One region of the Streptomyces sp. NPDC051364 genome, then DNA from elsewhere that is predicted to be linked to it. Evidence: predicted binding sites of a transcription regulator. Region 1 holds the regulator's gene; each other region holds the start of a gene.

Region 1 (5,743 bases):
TGACCCGGCACGTACAGTGCGTCCTCCCCGCCCAGCGACAGCAGCCGGTCCAGCGCGGCCGGCCACTGCCCCGGTACGGCGTCGCGGCCCGCCTGCGGCTCGCCGGACTCCTCCACCAGGTCCCCGCAGAACACCGCCTCGCGCTCGCCCGGCACGAAGACGGCCAGGTCGTGCCCGGTGTGGCCGGGCCCCACATTGGCGAGCAGCACCTGGACCCCGCCCAGGTCGAGCGTCCACTCGCCCGACACCTGATGGCGCGGCACCACCAGCCGGTCCACCGCCTCCACCGCCTCGGCCTCCGCCAGCCCGTGCCGTACCGCGCTCGTACGCAGCGCCTCGCGTCCGGCAGACAGGACGGCGTCCAGGCCCACGGCCCCGAACACCTCCGCCCCGGAGAAGGCCGCGGCCCCCAGTACATGGTCGAAATGTCCGTGGGTGAATGCGATATGGGTCACCCGGCGGCCGGTCAGCTCCTCCGCCTGCCGCCGCAGCTCCGCCCCCTCCCGGAGGCAGGAACCGGGGTCGATCAGGAGCACCGATTCGTCGCCCACCACCAGTCCCGCCGTGCAATCCCACACCGGGAGCCGCCTCCGGCCGCTCCGCGCGGTCAGCCGTTCCCAGCCCGCCTCTTCCCAACGCACGTCCATGCCGCGACGCTACCCTGGCGGGCCTCCCTTGCCAGGGTCTTACTACCCGGCCGTACACTGAGCGGGGGATCTCTGGCACTCGAACGATCAGAGTGCCAATGACCAAGACAACGGACCAGAGCTGGAGGTGTGCGCGCGATGCTCAGCGAACGCAGACTCGAAGTGCTGCGCGCCATCGTCCAGGACTACGTCGGGACGGAGGAGCCGGTCGGCTCCAAGGCGCTCACCGAGCGGCACCGGCTCGGCGTCTCGCCCGCCACCGTGCGCAACGACATGGCCGTGCTGGAGGACGAGGGCTACATCGCGCAGCCCCACACCAGCGCCGGCCGGATCCCCACGGACAAGGGCTACCGGCTCTTCGTCGACAAGCTGGCCGGGGTCAAGCCGCTGTCGACGCCCGAGCGCCGGGCCATCCAGAACTTCCTCGACGGGGCCGTCGACCTCGACGACGTGGTCGGCCGTACGGTGCGGCTGCTCGCGCAGCTCACCCGGCAGGTCGCCGTCGTCCAGTACCCGAGCCTGACCCGGTCCACGGTCCGGCACGTCGAGCTGCTGTCGCTCGCTCCGGCCCGGCTCATGCTCGTGCTGATCACCGATACAGGACGGGTCGAGCAGCGGCTCGTGGACTGCCAGACTCCGTTCGGCGAGACCTCGCTCGCCGATCTGCGGGCGCGGCTCAACAGCCGGGTCGTCGGCCGCCGGTTCACGGACGTGCCGCAGCTCGTGCAGGACCTGCCGGAGTCGTTCGATCCGGATGACCGCAGCACGGTGTCGACCGTGCTCGCGACCCTGCTGGAGACGCTGGTCGAGGAGGCCGAGGAGCGGCTGATGATCGGCGGAACCGCCAATCTCACGCGCTTCGGACACGATTTTCCCCTGACGATCAGGCCGGTGCTCGAGGCGCTGGAGGAGCAGGTCGTGCTCCTCAAGCTGCTCGGCGAGGCCAACGAGTCGGGAATGGCCGTACGGATCGGGCATGAGAATGCCTACGAGGGACTGAACTCCACGTCCGTCGTCTCCGTCGGCTACGGTTCGGGCGGCGAAGCAGTCGCCAAACTCGGCGTGGTCGGACCGACCCGCATGGACTACCCCGGAACGATGGGAGCGGTACGCGCAGTGGCACGTTACGTCGGACAGATCCTGGCGGAGTCGTAAGTGGCCACGGACTACTACGCCGTTCTCGGCGTGCGCCGCGACGCATCGCAGGACGAGATCAAGAAGGCCTTCCGCCGCCTCGCGCGCGAACTCCACCCGGACGTGAATCCGGACCCGAAGACGCAGGAGCGCTTCAAGGAGATCAACGCGGCCTACGAGGTGCTCTCGGACCCGCAGAAGAAGCAGGTCTACGACCTTGGCGGCGACCCGCTGTCCTCCTCGGGCGGCGGCGGCGCGGGCGGCTTCGGAGCGGGCGGCTTCGGCAACTTCTCCGACATCATGGACGCCTTCTTCGGCCAGGCCTCGCAGCGCGGACCGCGCTCGCGGACCCGCCGCGGCCAGGACGCCATGATCCGCCTCGACCTGGAGCTGGACGAGGCGGCCTTCGGCACGACCAAGGACATCCAGGTCGACACGGCCGTCGTCTGCACCACCTGCTCCGGTGAGGGCGCCGCCCCCGGCACCTCGGCGCAGACGTGTGACATGTGCCGTGGCCGCGGTGAGGTGTCGCAGGTCACCCGGTCCTTCCTGGGCCAGGTCATGACCTCGCGCCCCTGCCCCCAGTGCCAGGGCTTCGGCACCGTGGTCCCGACCCCGTGCCCCGAGTGCGCGGGCGACGGCCGGGTCCGCTCCCGCCGCAGCCTCACGGTCAAGATCCCGGCCGGTGTCGAGAACGGCACCCGGATCCAGCTCGCGGGCGAGGGCGAGGTCGGCCCCGGCGGCGGCCCCGCCGGCGACCTGTACGTGGAGATCCACGAGCTGTCGCACCCGACCTTCCAGCGGCGCGGGGACGACCTGCACTGCACGGTGACCATCCCCATGACGGCCGCGGCCCTCGGCACCAAGTGCCCGCTGGAGACGCTGGACGGCATGGAGGAGATCGACATCCGCCCCGGCACCGGTTCGGGCCAGTCGATCCCGCTGCACGGGCGCGGCGTCACGCACCTGCGCGGCGGCGGCCGCGGCGACCTGATCGTCCATGTCGAGGTCACCACCCCGGGCAAGCTGGACGCCCAGCAGGAGGAGCTGCTGCGCCAGTTCGCCAAGCTGCGCGGCGAGGAGCGGCCCATGGGCCAGTTCGCGCCGGGTCAGCAGGGCCTGTTCAGCCGCCTGAAGGATGCCTTCAACGGCCGCTGACCGGCCCGCGAGCACCCGTACGAGCCCGGTCCGGGGATGCCCCGGACCGGGCTCGGCGCATTGATCCGGACGCGCCCGCTGAAGCGGACTATGCCAGGCGAATGCCGTGATTCGGCCCGGTGGGCGGGACATGGCACGATGCAGTGCATGTCCTCCGCACCGAACGGTCTCTCCCCGTATCCGATCGTGCAGGCTCCCATGGCGGGCGGCGCCAGCTGTCCGCCGCTCGCCGCCGCCGTGTGCGAGGCGGGCGGGCTGGGCTTCCTGGCCGGCGGCTACAAGACCGCCGACGGCATGTACCAGGAGATCAAACGGCTGCGCGCGCTCACCCGGCGCCCGTTCGGCGTGAACCTCTTCATGCCGCAGACGGGGTACGTGGACCCGGCCGCCGTGGAGGCGTACCGCGGGCAGCTGGCCGGCGAGGCCAGCTGGTACGAGATCTCCCTGGCCGACGAGGACATCATCGGCACCAGCGACGACGGCTACGACGCCAAGCTCGCGATCCTCCTCGAAGACCCCGTTCCCGTCGTCTCGTTCACCTTCGGCTGCCCCACGCCCGTGGTCCTCGCCGCCCTGCGCAAGGCGGGCACGTACTCGGTCGTCACCGTCACCTCGGTCGACGAGGCCCGCGCCGCACAGGCCGCGGGCGCCGACTCCGTCTGCGTCCAGGGCGTGGAGGCCGGCGGGCACCAGAGCACCCACCGCGACGACCCGCAGGCCGACGGCACGGCGGGCGTGGGCCTGCTCGCGCTGGTCGCGCAGGTACGGGAGGCCGTGGGCCTCCCGATCATCGCGGCGGGCGGTCTGATGCGCGGCTCGCAGATCGCGGCGCTGCTGGCGGCGGGCGCGGAGGCGGCGCAGCTCGGCACGGCGTTCCTGGCCTGCCCCGAATCGGGTGCGCACCCGCTGCACAAGAAGGCCCTCACGGACCCCCTGTTCGCCCACACGGAGCTGACCAGGGCGTTCTCGGGGCGACCGGCCCGGGGCCTGGTGAACCGGTTCATGCGGGAGCACGGGCCGTACGCCCCGGCCGCTTACCCGCAGATCCACCACATGACCGCGGGGCTGCGCAAGGCCGCCGCCGCGGCCGGAGACCCGCAGGGCATGGCCCTGTGGGCGGGCCAGGGGCACCGGCTGGCGCGGGCGCTGCCGGCGGGGGAGCTGGTGGAGGTGCTGGCGGCCGAACTGGCCGAGGCCCAGAGCGCGTTGAAGGCAATGCAGAAGAGGAGTACGTCATGACCGCCCCCGTGTTCGTGGTCGAGGAGGTCCCCGCGGGGCCGGAGTTCGTGCTCGACGGCCCGGAGGGCCGGCACGCGGTGTCCGTGAAACGGCTGAACCCGGGCGAGGACGTGGTCCTCACCGACGGGCGCGGTCACTGGACGGAGGGCGTGGTCAAGGCCGCCGAGGGCAAGGACCGGCTGGTCGTCACGGACCTGCACGCCATCGAGGAGGAGCCGGAGCCGGCCGTCCGGATCACGGTCGTCCAGGCCCTGCCCAAGGGGGACCGCGGCGAGCTCGCCGTCGAGACCATGACCGAGACCGGCGTGGACGCGATCGTCCCCTGGCAGGCCTCGCGCTGCATCACCCAGTGGCGCGGCGACCGCGGCGCCAAGTCCCTGGCCAAGTGGCGGGCCACGGCCCGGGAGGCGGGCAAGCAGTCCCGCCGGGTCCGCTTCCCCGAGGTGGCGGAGGCCATGTCCACGAAGCAGGTCGCGGCGCTGCTGGCCGGCGCCGACCTGGCGATGGTCCTGCACGAGGACCGGGACGCGCCCTCGGGGGCCCTGGCCACGGCCGAGCTCCCGGCCGGCGGCTCCGTCGTCCTGGTCGTAGGACCCGAGGGCGGGGTCTCCCCGGAGGAGCTGGCCGTCTTCGCGGAAGCCGGCGCCCTCCCCTACCGCCTGGGCTCCTCGGTCCTGCGCACCTCCACCGCCGGCACCGCGGCGACGGCGGTCCTGCTGGCGCGCACCGGCCGCTGGTCCTGAAAACGCGTACGAGGCCGCCGACGGCGCCGGTTACGATGCCGGAGCTGATCAACGTCGGCGTCGACGGCCCGTCAACGCCACTGTCACGGAAGGCGGAGCAATGGCCGGGGAACCGCAGGCGGACTGCCTGTTCTGCAAGATCGTCGCGGGGAACATCCCGGCGACCGTGGTCCGGGAGACCGAGACGACGTTCGCCTTCCGGGACATCAACCCGCAGGCGCCCACGCACGTCCTCGTGATCCCGCGCGTGCACTACCCGGACGCCTCCTCGCTCGCCGCCGCCGAACCGGCCGTCGCCGCCGACCTGCTGCGCGTGGCCGGCGAGATCGCCGCCGAGGAGAAGATCGACGGCCACGGCTACCGGATCGTGTTCAACACCGGCGCCGGCGCCGGCCAGACCGTGTTCCACGCGCACGCGCACGTCCTCGGCGGGCGCGGCCTCCAGTGGCCCCCCGGATAAACCGTGTCCGTACGAGAGTTCGTGGTGCTGGGTACCGCCAGTCAGGTGCCCACCCGCCACCGCAACCACAACGGCTACCTCCTGCGCTGGGACGGCGAGGGCATCCTCTTCGACCCGGGCGAGGGCACCCAGCGCCAGATGCTCCGCGCCGGGGTGGCCGCGCACGACATCAACCGGATCTGCATCACCCACTTCCACGGTGACCACAGCCTCGGCCTCGCCGGGGTGATCCAGCGCATCAACCTGGACCGGGTCCCGCACCCCGTCACCGCGCACTACCCGGCCTCCGGGCAGAAGTTCTTCGAACGGCTCCGGTACGCCACCGCCTACCAGGAGACCGTCGCGCTCCGGGAGGAACCCGT
Region 2 (5,743 bases), on a different contig from region 1:
CCGCACCCCACCTCGGTCCACACACGGGCCCAGGATCCGCAGCCGCCGCTGCCGTCGCCGATGGCCTGGCAGCCGCCGATGACGACGCCCCTCACGCCGGACGAGCAGCGCAAGCGCAGGCGGCGTACCGCTCTGATCGTCACCGCGGCGGTGACGGCGTCGGCAGCCCTGCTGACCGGTCTGGCCTGGACGGTCATGGACGCGGCGGAGCGGGTACGCGAACGGAACGCGGCCGCGGCCATGTCCCCCGGCCCGGCGAGCGGCGGCAAGGCCACCGGAGCCGGTGGAGCCGGTGGATCGATCGGGTCCGGCGGGTCCGGCGGATCCGCGACGAGTACGCCCAAGGCCTCCAAGCCGCCCGCGCCCGTCCCCTTCCCCCAGGTACGGCTGGACGAGAGGAACTCGATCGGTATCAAGGACCCGGTCAGGCGGGAGGACCGTACGGGGGACATCCGTCTGGACTGCGAGAAGAACAGCTGTGCGCTGGCGAGCGACGCGAGCGTGCTCGTCCAGCTGTACGCCGATCCCGGCACCGGCAACCTCGACACGTGCGGCCTCCTCACGAAGGCCGCCACGCAGCACGAGCTGCCGCTGGCCGCATCGGCGCCCGGCACCGAGATCTGCGTCCGGCACCCCTCGGGAGACATCGCGCTGCTCGTGATCCAGACCAAGCCGGTCGTGCGGCTGCCGGACCTGCCCGGCTGGATCAGCGCGGACATGACGGTGTGGCGCGCTTCCTGACGGCGGCGCGGCGGGGTCAGCCGCGGGCGGCCTCGATGAAGGCCCGGATCAGGTCAGGGGACTTCACGCCGCGCGTGCTCTCCACCCCGCTGGAGACGTCCACGCCCCAGGCGCCGGTGGTCTCCACGGCCTCCCGGACGTTCCCCGGGGTCAGCCCGCCGGCCAGCAGCCAGTGGCCGCCGGGCGCGGTGAACTCCTCGGAGCCCCAGTTCCACGGCTTGCCGGAGCCGGGGTCGGGCGCATCGAGCAGCAGCAGGTCCTCCCCGTACTCCCCGCAGCGCTTCACGTGCTCGGCGGTGGCCCGCAGCAGGGTCCGGCCCTCGGCGCGCAGCGCCTCGTAGTACTCCGGGCCCTCGTCCCCGTGCAGTTGGACTCCCCGTACGCCGCTCTCCTCGGCCAGCCGCCGGACCTCCTCGACCGGCTGCCCGCGGAAGACCCCGACGGTCAGCACCCCGGCCGGCACCCGCGCCGCGAGCTCCCGCGCCGCGGCGGCGTCGATCGTGCGGGGACTCCCGGCGGCGAAGACGAACCCGACGGCATCGGCCCCGGCCGCCACGGCCACGTCGACGTCGGGCCCGGTCTTCAGCCCGCAGATCTTCACGAACAGCTCGCTCATACCCCCAGTGAACCAAAGCCCCCCGTCAACGGTGAAGGAGCGTCTCATCCGAAGGGGTCAGGTGCCCGCACGGCGCGACGAGCTGCGGCCCACGCTGGACGGTCACCTGCTTCCGGGACCCCTCCCCGCACGGATACCGCTCCCGTACGACGGTGTCCTTCGGGGAGCCCTTGCAGGTCCCGGAGCCGTTCGGCTTCGCGATCGACACCACCGGCTTCCAGGGCGGCCGGAAACGCCCGAGGGCGGCACCCCCGTACGGGAGTGCCGCCCTCGTTCGAGAACAGCCGATCAGCCAGGGGCCGATCAGAAGTCCATGTCACCGCCCGGCATGCCGCCGCCGGCCGGGGCGCCGGCCTTCTCGGGCTTGTCGGCGATGACGGCCTCGGTCGTCAGGAACAGCGCGGCGATGGACGCGGCGTTCTGCAGGGCAGAGCGCGTGACCTTCGCCGGGTCGATGATGCCCTCGGCGATCATGTCCACGTACTCGCCGGTCGCGGCGTTCAGGCCCCAGCCGACGGTCAGGTTGCGGACCTTCTCCACGACGACGCCACCCTCGAGACCACCGTTGACGGCGATCTGCTTGAGCGGGGCCTCCAGGGCGAGCTTCACGGCGTTGGCGCCGGTCGCCTCGTCACCCGACAGGTCGAGCTTCTCGAAGACCGCGGAGGCCTGGAGCAGGGCCACGCCACCACCGGCGACGATGCCCTCCTCGACGGCCGCCTTCGCGTTGCGAACGGCGTCCTCGATGCGGTGCTTGCGCTCCTTGAGCTCCACCTCGGTCGCGGCGCCGGCCTTGATGACGGCCACGCCGCCGGCCAGCTTCGCGAGGCGCTCCTGGAGCTTCTCGCGGTCGTAGTCCGAGTCGGAGTTCTCGATCTCGGCGCGGATCTGGTTGACGCGACCCTGGACCTGGTCGCTGTCACCGGAGCCGTCGACGATCGTGGTCTCGTCCTTGGAGATGACGACCTTGCGGGCGCGGCCGAGCAGGTCGAGGCCCGCGTTCTCGAGCTTGAGGCCGACCTCCTCGGAGATGACCGTGCCGCCCGTGAGGATGGCGATGTCGCCGAGCATGGCCTTGCGGCGGTCGCCGAAGCCCGGAGCCTTGACGGCGACGGACCGGAAGGTGCCGCGGATCTTGTTGACGACCAGGGTCGACAGGGCCTCGCCCTCGACGTCCTCGGCGATGATCAGCAGCGGCTTGCCGGACTGCATGACCTTCTCGAGCAGCGGAAGGAGGTCCTTCACGTTGCCGATCTTGGAGTTGACGATCAGGATGTACGGGTCGTCCAGGGACGCCTCCATACGCTCCATGTCGGTGGCGAAGTACGCCGAGATGTAGCCCTTGTCGAAGCGCATGCCCTCGGTGAGCTCGAGCTCCAGACCGAAGGTCTGGGACTCCTCGACCGTGATGACGCCTTCCTTGCCGACCTTGTCCATGGCCTCGGCGATGAGCTCGCCGATCTGGGTGTCGGCGGCGGAGATGGAGGCCGTGGAAGCGATCTGCTCCTTGGTCTCGACGTCCTTCGCCTGGTCGAGCAGGGCGGCGGAGACGGCCTCGACGGCCTTCTCGATGCCGCGCTTGAGGGCCATCGGGTTCGCACCGGCGGCCACGTTGCGCAGGCCCTCGCGGACGAGCGCCTGGGCGAGAACGGTGGCGGTGGTCGTACCGTCGCCGGCGACGTCGTCCGTCTTCTTGGCGACTTCCTTGACCAGCTCGGCGCCGATCTTCTCGTACGGGTCCTCGAGCTCGATCTCCTTGGCGATGGAGACACCATCGTTGGTGATCGTGGGGGCGCCCCACTTCTTCTCAAGGACGACGTTGCGACCCTTGGGGCCAAGGGTGACCTTGACGGCGTCGGCGAGCTGGTTCATCCCGCGCTCGAGACCGCGCCGGGCCTCCTCGTCGAACGCAATGATCTTGGCCATCTGAAGTGGTCCTCCAGGACTGGGGTTCCCCCTGCGCCGCCGGCGCGTGGGGAGGGTTGGATTGCTCCGGACCGCGCCCGCGCCCGCGACGGACGGCCTGCGTGCCCGGCGGTTCCTTCCCGCCGGACCCTGCGGGCCTCACCGACCCGGTCCTGTGTAGTAGCACTCTCGGCATGAGAGTGCTAACGCCAATGATTAGCACTCGACCCCCTCGAGTGCAAGCGGCTTGAGGGAACGCCGGGCCCCGGCACGAGGGCAGCACGAAGGGCCCGCATCCCTCCTCAAGGATGCGGGCCCTTCATGTGTATGCGTCGGTGGTCGATCGCGCCGGGGCTAGACGGCGAGCTTGACCATGTCCGCCTGCGGACCCTTCTGGCCCTGCGAGATCTCGAACTCGACCCGCTGACCCTCTTCAAGGGTGCGGTACCCGTCCATCTGGATGGCGCTGTAGTGGACGAACACATCCGCACCACCGTCGACCGCGATGAAGCCGTAGCCCTTCTCCGCGTTGAACCACTTGACGGTGCCCTGAGCCATGCCTAACTCCCCTATTACTGGCCCTTGCGCAGGACCGCACTTCGCGGTCCCGGGTCAGAACTTGCGCCGGAACGCCTCGACCGGGGCTGAATGTATCTGCACCGCTGCTGTCTGCAACAGGTCAATCCGACGAGAAATCTGGACACGGGGATACATTGAAATAGAGTGAAAATTTGGCATATTGCCGGGCAACTCGGACCCGGCATATCTCGCCAAAGCCCCATACCGCACTTGCATATTGACTCAATGTCAACCCTCGCTCGACCCGCTCATATGCGGCTGGCAAGAACAGCGGAGGGGACTTCCCCAACTCTACCGCGCCCAACCAAGCAGAATTGCCCCCTCCGCTTTTAGCGGAGGGGGCAATTCTGGGCTTTCGCTTGTCAGCAGCCGCCGGCGACGGCGGGAATGATCGAGACGCCCGCGCCGTCCGGCGTCACCGCGTCCAGGCCGCCCTCGAAGCGCACGTCGTCGTCGTTGACGTAGACGTTCACGAAGCGGCGCAGCTTGCCCTGGTCGTCCAGGACGCGCGCGGAGATGCCCGGGTGGTTCGCCTCCAGGGACGCGATGACCTCGGAGAGGTTCGCGCCCTCGGCGGTGACCTCGGCCTGGCCGCCGGTGTAGGTGCGCAGGATGGTGGGGATGCGGACGTTGACGCTCATGGGCGCTACTGCCTTTCCGGGTGTCAGGGGGAGATCAGGCGAGGTTGGCGGCGCGGAACGCGTCCAGGCTCGGGCGGATGGTGGCGGTCTGCCCGCTGTCCGCGGCCACCGCCTCCAGGGTCTTGAGGCCGTCACCGGTGTTCAGGACCACCGTGGTCAGCGCCGGGTCGAGCTGCCCGTTCTCGATGAGCTTCTTGGTCACGCCGACGGTCACGCCGCCCGCGGTCTCGGCGAAGATGCCCTCGGTCTGCGCGAGGATCTTGATCGCCTCGACGACCTGCTCGTCGGTCACATCCTCGACGTAGCCGCCGGTGCGGCGCGCGATGTCGAGGACGTACGGGCCGTCGGCCGGGTTGCCGATGGCCAGCGACTTGGCGATGGTGTTCGGCTTCTGCGGGCGGACCACGTCGTGGCCGGCCTTGAACGCGGTCGAGACCGGGGAGCAGCCCTCGGCCTGGGCGCCGAAGATCTTGTACGGCTTGTCCTCGACCAGGCCGAGCTTGATCAGCTCCTGCAGACCCTTGTCGATCTTCGTCAGCTGCGAGCCGGACGCGATCGGGATCACGATCTGGTCGGGCAGCTGCCAGCCGAGCTGCTCGCAGATCTCGTACGCGAGCGTCTTGGAACCCTCGCCGTAGTACGGGCGCAGGTTGACGTTGACGAAGCCCCAGCCCTCGCCCAGCGGGTCGCCGATGAGCTCGGAGCAGAAGCGGTTGACGTCGTCGTAGTTGCCCTCGATGCCGACCAGGTCGCCGCCGTAGACACCGGCCATGACGACCTTGCCCTGCTCGAGGTCGTGCGGGATGAACACGCAGGAGCGGAAGCCGGCCCGGGCGGCCGCGGCGCCGACGGCGCCGGCCAGGTTGCCGGTGGAGGAGCAGGACAGGGTGGTGAAGCCGAAGGCGCGGGCGGCCTCGACGGCGATGGCCACGACGCGGTCCTTGAAGGAGTGCGTCGGGTTGCCGGAGTCGTCCTTGACGTACAGCTTGCCGGTGACGCCGAGCTCCTTGGCCAGGTTGGCCGCGTCCACGAGCTTGGTGAAGCCCGGGTTCAGGCTGGGCTTGGAGGCCACATCCGCGGGGACGGGCAGCAACGGGGCGTAGCGCCAGATGTTGTTCGGGCCGGCCTCGATCGCGGCGCGCAGGGCTTCGGGGTCCCCGGTGGGAAGGTCGTAGGCGACTTCCAGAGGTCCGAAGCATTCGACGCAGGCGAAGATGGGTCCGAGCTCGAAGCGGGTACCGCACTCACGACACGAGAGGCC
Region 3 (5,743 bases), on a different contig from region 1:
GCCTGATGAAGGAACTCGGCGCGATGTAGTCGCCCCTCCCGCACGCCCCACCCACGGAAAAGGCCCCGGTCACCACCGCGTTGACGGCGGCGACCGGGGCCTGTTCAGCTACTGACGGGTCAGTGGCTGTGGCCGTGGCCGTGCCCGTGACCGGCGTCGGCCTCGTCATCGGCCGGCTTCTCGACGACCAGGGTCTCGGTCGTGAGCAGCAGGGAGGCGATGGAAGCGGCGTTCTCCAGCGCGGAGCGGGTGACCTTGACCGGGTCGATGACGCCGGCCTTGACCAGGTCGCCGTACTCGCCGGTCGCGGCGTTGAAGCCCTGGCCCTTCTCCAGCTCCGCCACCTTCGAGGTGATGACGTAGCCCTCGAGGCCGGCGTTCTCGGCGATCCAGCGCAGCGGCTCGACGGCGGCGCGGCGGACGACCGCGACACCCGTGCCCTCGTCGCCGGTCAGACCCAGGTTGCCCTCGAGAACCTTCACGGCGTGGACGAGCGCGGAGCCACCGCCGGAGACGATGCCCTCCTCGACCGCGGCGCGGGTCGCCGAGATGGCGTCCTCGAGGCGGTGCTTCTTCTCCTTGAGCTCCACCTCGGTGGCGGCGCCGACCTTGATGACGCAGACGCCGCCGGCGAGCTTCGCCAGGCGCTCCTGCAGCTTCTCGCGGTCCCAGTCCGAGTCGGTGGACTCGATCTCGGCCTTGATCTGGTTGACGCGGCCGACGACTTCCTCGTGGCTGCCGCCACCGTCGACGATGGTGGTGTCGTCCTTGGAGATGGTCACGCGGCGCGCGGAACCGAGGACGTCCAGACCGGCCTGGTCGAGCTTGAGGCCGACCTCCTCGGCGATGACGGTGGCACCGGTGAGGGTGGCCATGTCCTGGAGCATCGCCTTGCGGCGGTCACCGAAGCCGGGGGCCTTGACGGCGACCGCGTTGAAGGTGCCGCGGATCTTGTTGACGACGAGGGTGGAGAGCGCCTCGCCCTCGACGTCCTCGGCGATGATCAGCAGCGGGCGGGAGCCGCCGGCCTGGATGACCTTCTCCAGCAGGGGCAGGAGGTCCTGGATGGAGGAGACCTTGCCCTGGTTGATCAGGATGTACGGGTCGTCGAGGACGGCCTCCATACGCTCCTGGTCGGTGACCATGTACGGCGAGAGGTAGCCCTTGTCGAAGGCCATGCCCTCGGTGAACTCCAGCTCCAGGCCGAAGGCGTTGGACTCCTCGACGGTGATGACACCGTCCTTGCCGACCTTGTCCATCGCCTCGGCGATGAGCTCGCCGACCTGCTGGTCCTGCGCGGAGAGCGCGGCCACGGCGGCGATGTCGGACTTGTCCTCGATCGGGCGGGCGGTCGCGAGGAGCTCCTCGGACACGGCCTTGACCGCGGCGTCGATGCCCTTCTTCAGGGCGGCCGGGGAGGCACCCGCGGCGACGTTGCGCAGACCCTCGCGGACCAGCGCCTGGGCCAGCACGGTGGCGGTGGTGGTGCCGTCACCCGCGATGTCGTTGGTCTTGGTCGCCACCTCCTTCACGAGCTGCGCGCCCAGGTTCTCGTACGGGTCATCCAGCTCGACCTCGCGGGCGATGGTGACACCGTCGTTGGTGATGGTGGGGGCGCCGAACTTCTTGTCGATGACGACGTTGCGGCCCTTGGGGCCGATCGTCACCTTGACCGTGTCGGCAAGCTTGTTGACGCCGCGCTCGAGGGCGCGACGGGCGTCCTCGTCGAACTTCAGGATCTTCGCCATGGGAGCGGTTCAGCCCTCTCGAAAACTCGGGTTTAACGAACTGCGCCCCTTGCCGCCCGGCAATCAGCGGGGTGACCAGGGGCGCAGCTCAGCAATACAGGTGAAGCGAAATACCGGTGCGTCTTACTTCTCGATGATCGCGAGCACGTCGCGAGCCGAGAGGACGAGGTACTCCTCGCCGCTGTACTTCACTTCGGTGCCGCCGTACTTGCTGTACAGCACGATGTCGCCGACGCTGACGTCCAGCGGGAGACGCTGGCCGTCCTCGAAGCGACCCGGGCCCACGGCGAGGACGACGCCCTCCTGGGGCTTCTCCTTCGCGGTGTCCGGGATGACCAGGCCGGAAGCCGTGGTCTGCTCGGCGTCGAGCGGCTGGACCACGATGCGGTCCTCGAGCGGCTTGATGGCAACCTTGGAGCTGGTGGTCGTCACGATCCGACCTCCCCCTTCGGAGATCTCACGGGGCTAACTGTCTGGGTGGCGACCAGGTGGATCCGTCGTCGCGGGTGCCGGACCTGCCCGTCGCTGTGTTGGCACTCACCGGTGGCGAGTGCCAGGTGCGAGACTATTCCGGCGATTAGCACTCGGTCAAGCGGAGTGCCAACACGCTCCGCGAATCCAGCCGCGCCGGCGTTCGAGGCGCGGGGGTCCGGGGGCCGCCCCCGGCAGCGGCGCCGCACCGGCCGCGCCCGCCGTGCGCCCGTCACGGGCACCGTGCAGCGGAGGGTGAGCGCGACCGGTATGTGGCAGTTGAGGGCGTGCACATTCTCGTGGTCGAAGACGAAGAAGGCCTCGCCGAGTCCCTGCGGCGCGGCCTCTCCGCCGACGGCCACTGGGTCGACATCGCCCACGACGGCCACCGCGGCCTGGACCAGCTCGACCGGCTGGAGCGGTCCGACGCCCGGCAGCGGCAGTTCACCGCCGACGCCTCGGGCGGCCGGGGACCCGGCGCGCCTCGAGCGGGCGCTGGCCAACCTGGTGGACAACGCGCTGCGGCATGCCCGTACGCAGGTCGTCGTACGGGCGGCCGCCGAGTCCACGGAGTACCCGGGTGGTGCCGGCTGGACGGTGCTGGAGGTCGAGGACGACGGCCCGGGCATCCCGGCGGCGGACCGGGACCGGGTCTTCGAGCGGTTCGTACGGCTCGACGCGGACCGCGGCCGGGCCGGCGGCGGTACGGGCCTCGGCCTGCCCATCGTCCGCGAGATCGCCCGCGCCCACGGCGGCGAGGCGCACGCCCTGCCGCCGCGCTCGGGCGGGCCAGGCATCCGCCTTGTTCTGCGCCTGCCGACGGGCGGGCCCGGACCGGCGACGCGGTCCCGGTCCCGGTGCCGGTGCCGGTCCCGAGAGTTCTGAACGTCCCTTCAGGACTCTCAGGAATCCTTCAGCGCCCCTCCCCCACCATCGACTGCCATGAGCGCGCACCGGAGGAAGACCAGCCACCCCGCCCGCCGGCCCCGTCGGCAACCGGCACGGCGCCGCCCCCGCCGCATCGCCCGCACCCTGCTCGTCACCGCCTGCGCGCTGGCCGTCATGGCCGCCGCCGGCGCCTGGTACGTGTACCGGGACCTCGCCGGCAGCATCGGCAGCTCCAAGGCCCTCGACGGCGCCGAGAAGTCGAAGTACGGCGACACCAACATCCTGCTGATGGGCCTGGACAGCCGCCGCGACCAGAACGGCGAGAAGCTGCCGGAGGAGGTCCTCGACAAACTGCACGCCGGCAGCTCCGACATCGGCGGCTACAACGCGAACACCCTGATCCTGCTCCACGTGCCCGGTGACGGCAGCCAGGCGAAGGCCTTCTCGGTCCCGCGCGACGACTTCGTCGGCATACCGGACCAGGGCAAGGACAAGATCAAGAAGGCGTACGGGCTGGCGAAGGCGAAGGAGGAGGAGCGGCTCTCGGGCCAGGGGGTCAAGGACCGGCGCCAACTGGAGCGCGAGGGGCGGGAGGCCGGGCGCAAGGCCCAGATCGAGACGGTACGGAACTTTCCGGGCGTCCCGATCGATCACTTCGCCGAACTGAACCTGGCCGGTTTCTATCACGTGGCGGGCGCCACGCAGAAGCTGAACTCGGCCGGGACCTTCACCGATCCGGTCAAGCTGATGAAGCTGGCCGACGCCGCGAAACAGGACGTGGTGACGGACGAGGGCTGGGACCTGCTGTCGTTCGTGAAGCAGGCGAAGAACCTGTCCGGCGGGAAAGTGGCGTTCACGACCCTGCCCGTCGAGCGGTTCGGAAGGAACCATGGCGAGGACATAAACGTCGTAGACGATATGAAGATAAAGCGCCTCATTGCCGAGCAGATCGGACGGGAGGCTTCCGCCTCTGCGGCCGCTCCGAGCCCGAGCGACGCACCGGGGGCGCCTCCGGGACCGGCTGCCGCCGCCCCGGCTCCGACCGCGAGCGGCAGCCCCGCCGTCGACGGTGGCGGCATCCCGTGCGTGGACTGAGACCCCTCACGACGGCGGGCGCGCGCCGCCGTACCGAGGCGCTGCTCCTCGTCTTCGTCGTCGCCCTCACCGTCTTCGGGCATGCGAGCGCCGGCCTGGCGATGAACGGCGAGCTGCCCGCCAGCCTCACCGGTTTCACGATCAGCATGACGCTGCTGGCGCTGGTGGGGCACCTGGGCGTGCGCCGGTTCGCGGCGTACGCGGATCCGCTGATCTTCCCGCTCGCGATGCTGCTGTCCGGGCTGGGGCTGGTGCTGCTGCACCGGCTCGACCAGTCGTACATCGCGCGGTACGGCGGCGAGGCGAACGCCCCCGGGCAGCTGCAGTGGACGGTCATCGGCGTGGCCGCGTGCCTGGCGGTGGTGGCGCTGCTGCGCGACCACCGGCTGCTGCAGCGGTTCATCTACATCACGATGGCCGTCGCGCTGGTGCTGCTGATCGCGCCGGCGTTCTTCGGCGCGGACACGTACGGGGCGAAGCGCTGGATCATCCTGTTCGGATTCTCGCTCCAGCCGGGCGAGTTCGTGAAGATCATGATCTCGGTCTTCTTCGCGGGGTATCTCGTCATCCACCGCGATTCGCTGGCCCTGACGGGGCGGAAGTTCCTGGGCATGCGGCTGCCGCCGATGCGGCAGCTCGGGCCGATCATCACGGTGTGGATCGTGTCGCTGCTGGTGCTGGTCTTCGAGCGCGACCTGGGTACGTCGCTGATCTTCTTCGGTGTGTTCGTGGTGATGCTGTACGTCGCCACCGAGCGCACGAGCTGGATCGTGACGGGGCTGTTGATGGCGGGGGTCGGGGCCTTCGTGGTGGGGTCGACGGAACCGCACGTCAAGGGGCGTGTGGCAGCGTGGCTGGAGCCGCTGTCGTACTACTGGAAGGAGCGGCCGCCGGGGGTCATCTCGGACCAGTCCGCGCAGGCGCTGTTCAGCTTCGGGACCGGCGGCATGTCGGGCACGGGGCTGGGGAAAGGCCACCCCGAGCTGATCGGCTTCGCGGGGCGCAGCGACTTCATCCTGACCACGGTGGGCGAGGAGCTCGGGCTGGCCGGGGTCATGGCGGTGCTGATCCTGTACGCACTGCTGGTCCAGCGGGGGCTGCGGATGGCGCTGGGCGCCCGCGACCCGTTCGGGAAGCTGCTGGCGGTGGGCCTGTCGGCGGCGCTGGCACTGCAGGTCTTCGTGGTGGCGGGCGGCGTGACGGGCCTGATCCCGCTGACCGGCAAGGCGCTGCCGTTCCTGGCGAAGGGCGGCTCGTCCCTCCTGGCCAACTGGATCATGATCGCCCTGCTCATCCGCATCAGCGACAGCGCGGAACGCCAACGCGAGGCGGACGCCCAGGGCCCGGCGGAAACGACGATCACGCCGGTGGTGGCGGCCCGCTGAGGGCCGCCGCCGGCCCCGCCCCGTTTCTTTCCCCTCACCGCGCCGTGAGCAAGCGGTGTCCGTCGTGGCTTCGCACATGGGGGCCGCTGTCGTCGAGGGCGTCCAGCAACCGGATCGCATAGACCTCGGACATCCATCCGGACACTTCTTCGGGAG

What was found. The regulator HrcA, encoded in region 1, represses chaperone genes, less so after heat shock. The targets are predictions, from matches to a motif close to TTNGCACTCNGNNNNNCNGAGTGCNAA.
Region 2: a site for HrcA is predicted at 3,479-3,505, ahead of groL (chaperonin GroEL). Genes of this name have one in related genera too.
Region 3: a site for HrcA is predicted at 2,326-2,352, ahead of groES (co-chaperone GroES). Genes of this name have one in related genera too.

Annotation. Positions count from the first base shown of each region.
Region 1 covers NZ_JBFBAH010000003.1:189,623-195,365, reverse strand. Annotated here, with positions in the region: gene AB0M76_RS07940 (MBL fold metallo-hydrolase) at 1-647, opposite strand, end outside; gene hrcA (heat-inducible transcriptional repressor HrcA) at 786-1,802, shown strand; gene dnaJ (molecular chaperone DnaJ) at 1,803-2,939, shown strand; gene AB0M76_RS07925 (nitronate monooxygenase) at 3,087-4,178, shown strand; gene AB0M76_RS07920 (16S rRNA (uracil(1498)-N(3))-methyltransferase) at 4,175-4,921, shown strand; gene AB0M76_RS07915 (histidine triad nucleotide-binding protein) at 5,022-5,381, shown strand; gene AB0M76_RS07910 (ribonuclease Z) at 5,385-5,743, shown strand, end outside.
Region 2 covers NZ_JBFBAH010000005.1:402,097-407,839, forward strand. Annotated here, with positions in the region: gene AB0M76_RS13945 (serine/threonine-protein kinase) at 1-741, shown strand, start outside; gene AB0M76_RS13950 (phosphoribosylanthranilate isomerase) at 758-1,357, opposite strand; gene groL (chaperonin GroEL) at 1,661-3,283, opposite strand; gene AB0M76_RS13960 (cold-shock protein) at 3,617-3,820, opposite strand; gene AB0M76_RS13965 (MoaD/ThiS family protein) at 4,204-4,482, opposite strand; gene thrC (threonine synthase) at 4,517-5,743, opposite strand, start outside.
Region 3 covers NZ_JBFBAH010000006.1:226,832-232,574, forward strand. Annotated here, with positions in the region: gene AB0M76_RS15660 (ester cyclase) at 1-29, shown strand, start outside; gene groL (chaperonin GroEL) at 120-1,748, opposite strand; gene groES (co-chaperone GroES) at 1,872-2,180, opposite strand; gene AB0M76_RS15675 (ATP-binding protein) at 2,475-3,104, shown strand; gene AB0M76_RS15680 (LCP family protein) at 3,162-4,202, shown strand; gene AB0M76_RS15685 (FtsW/RodA/SpoVE family cell cycle protein) at 4,190-5,587, shown strand; gene AB0M76_RS15690 (NUDIX hydrolase) at 5,622-5,743, opposite strand, start outside.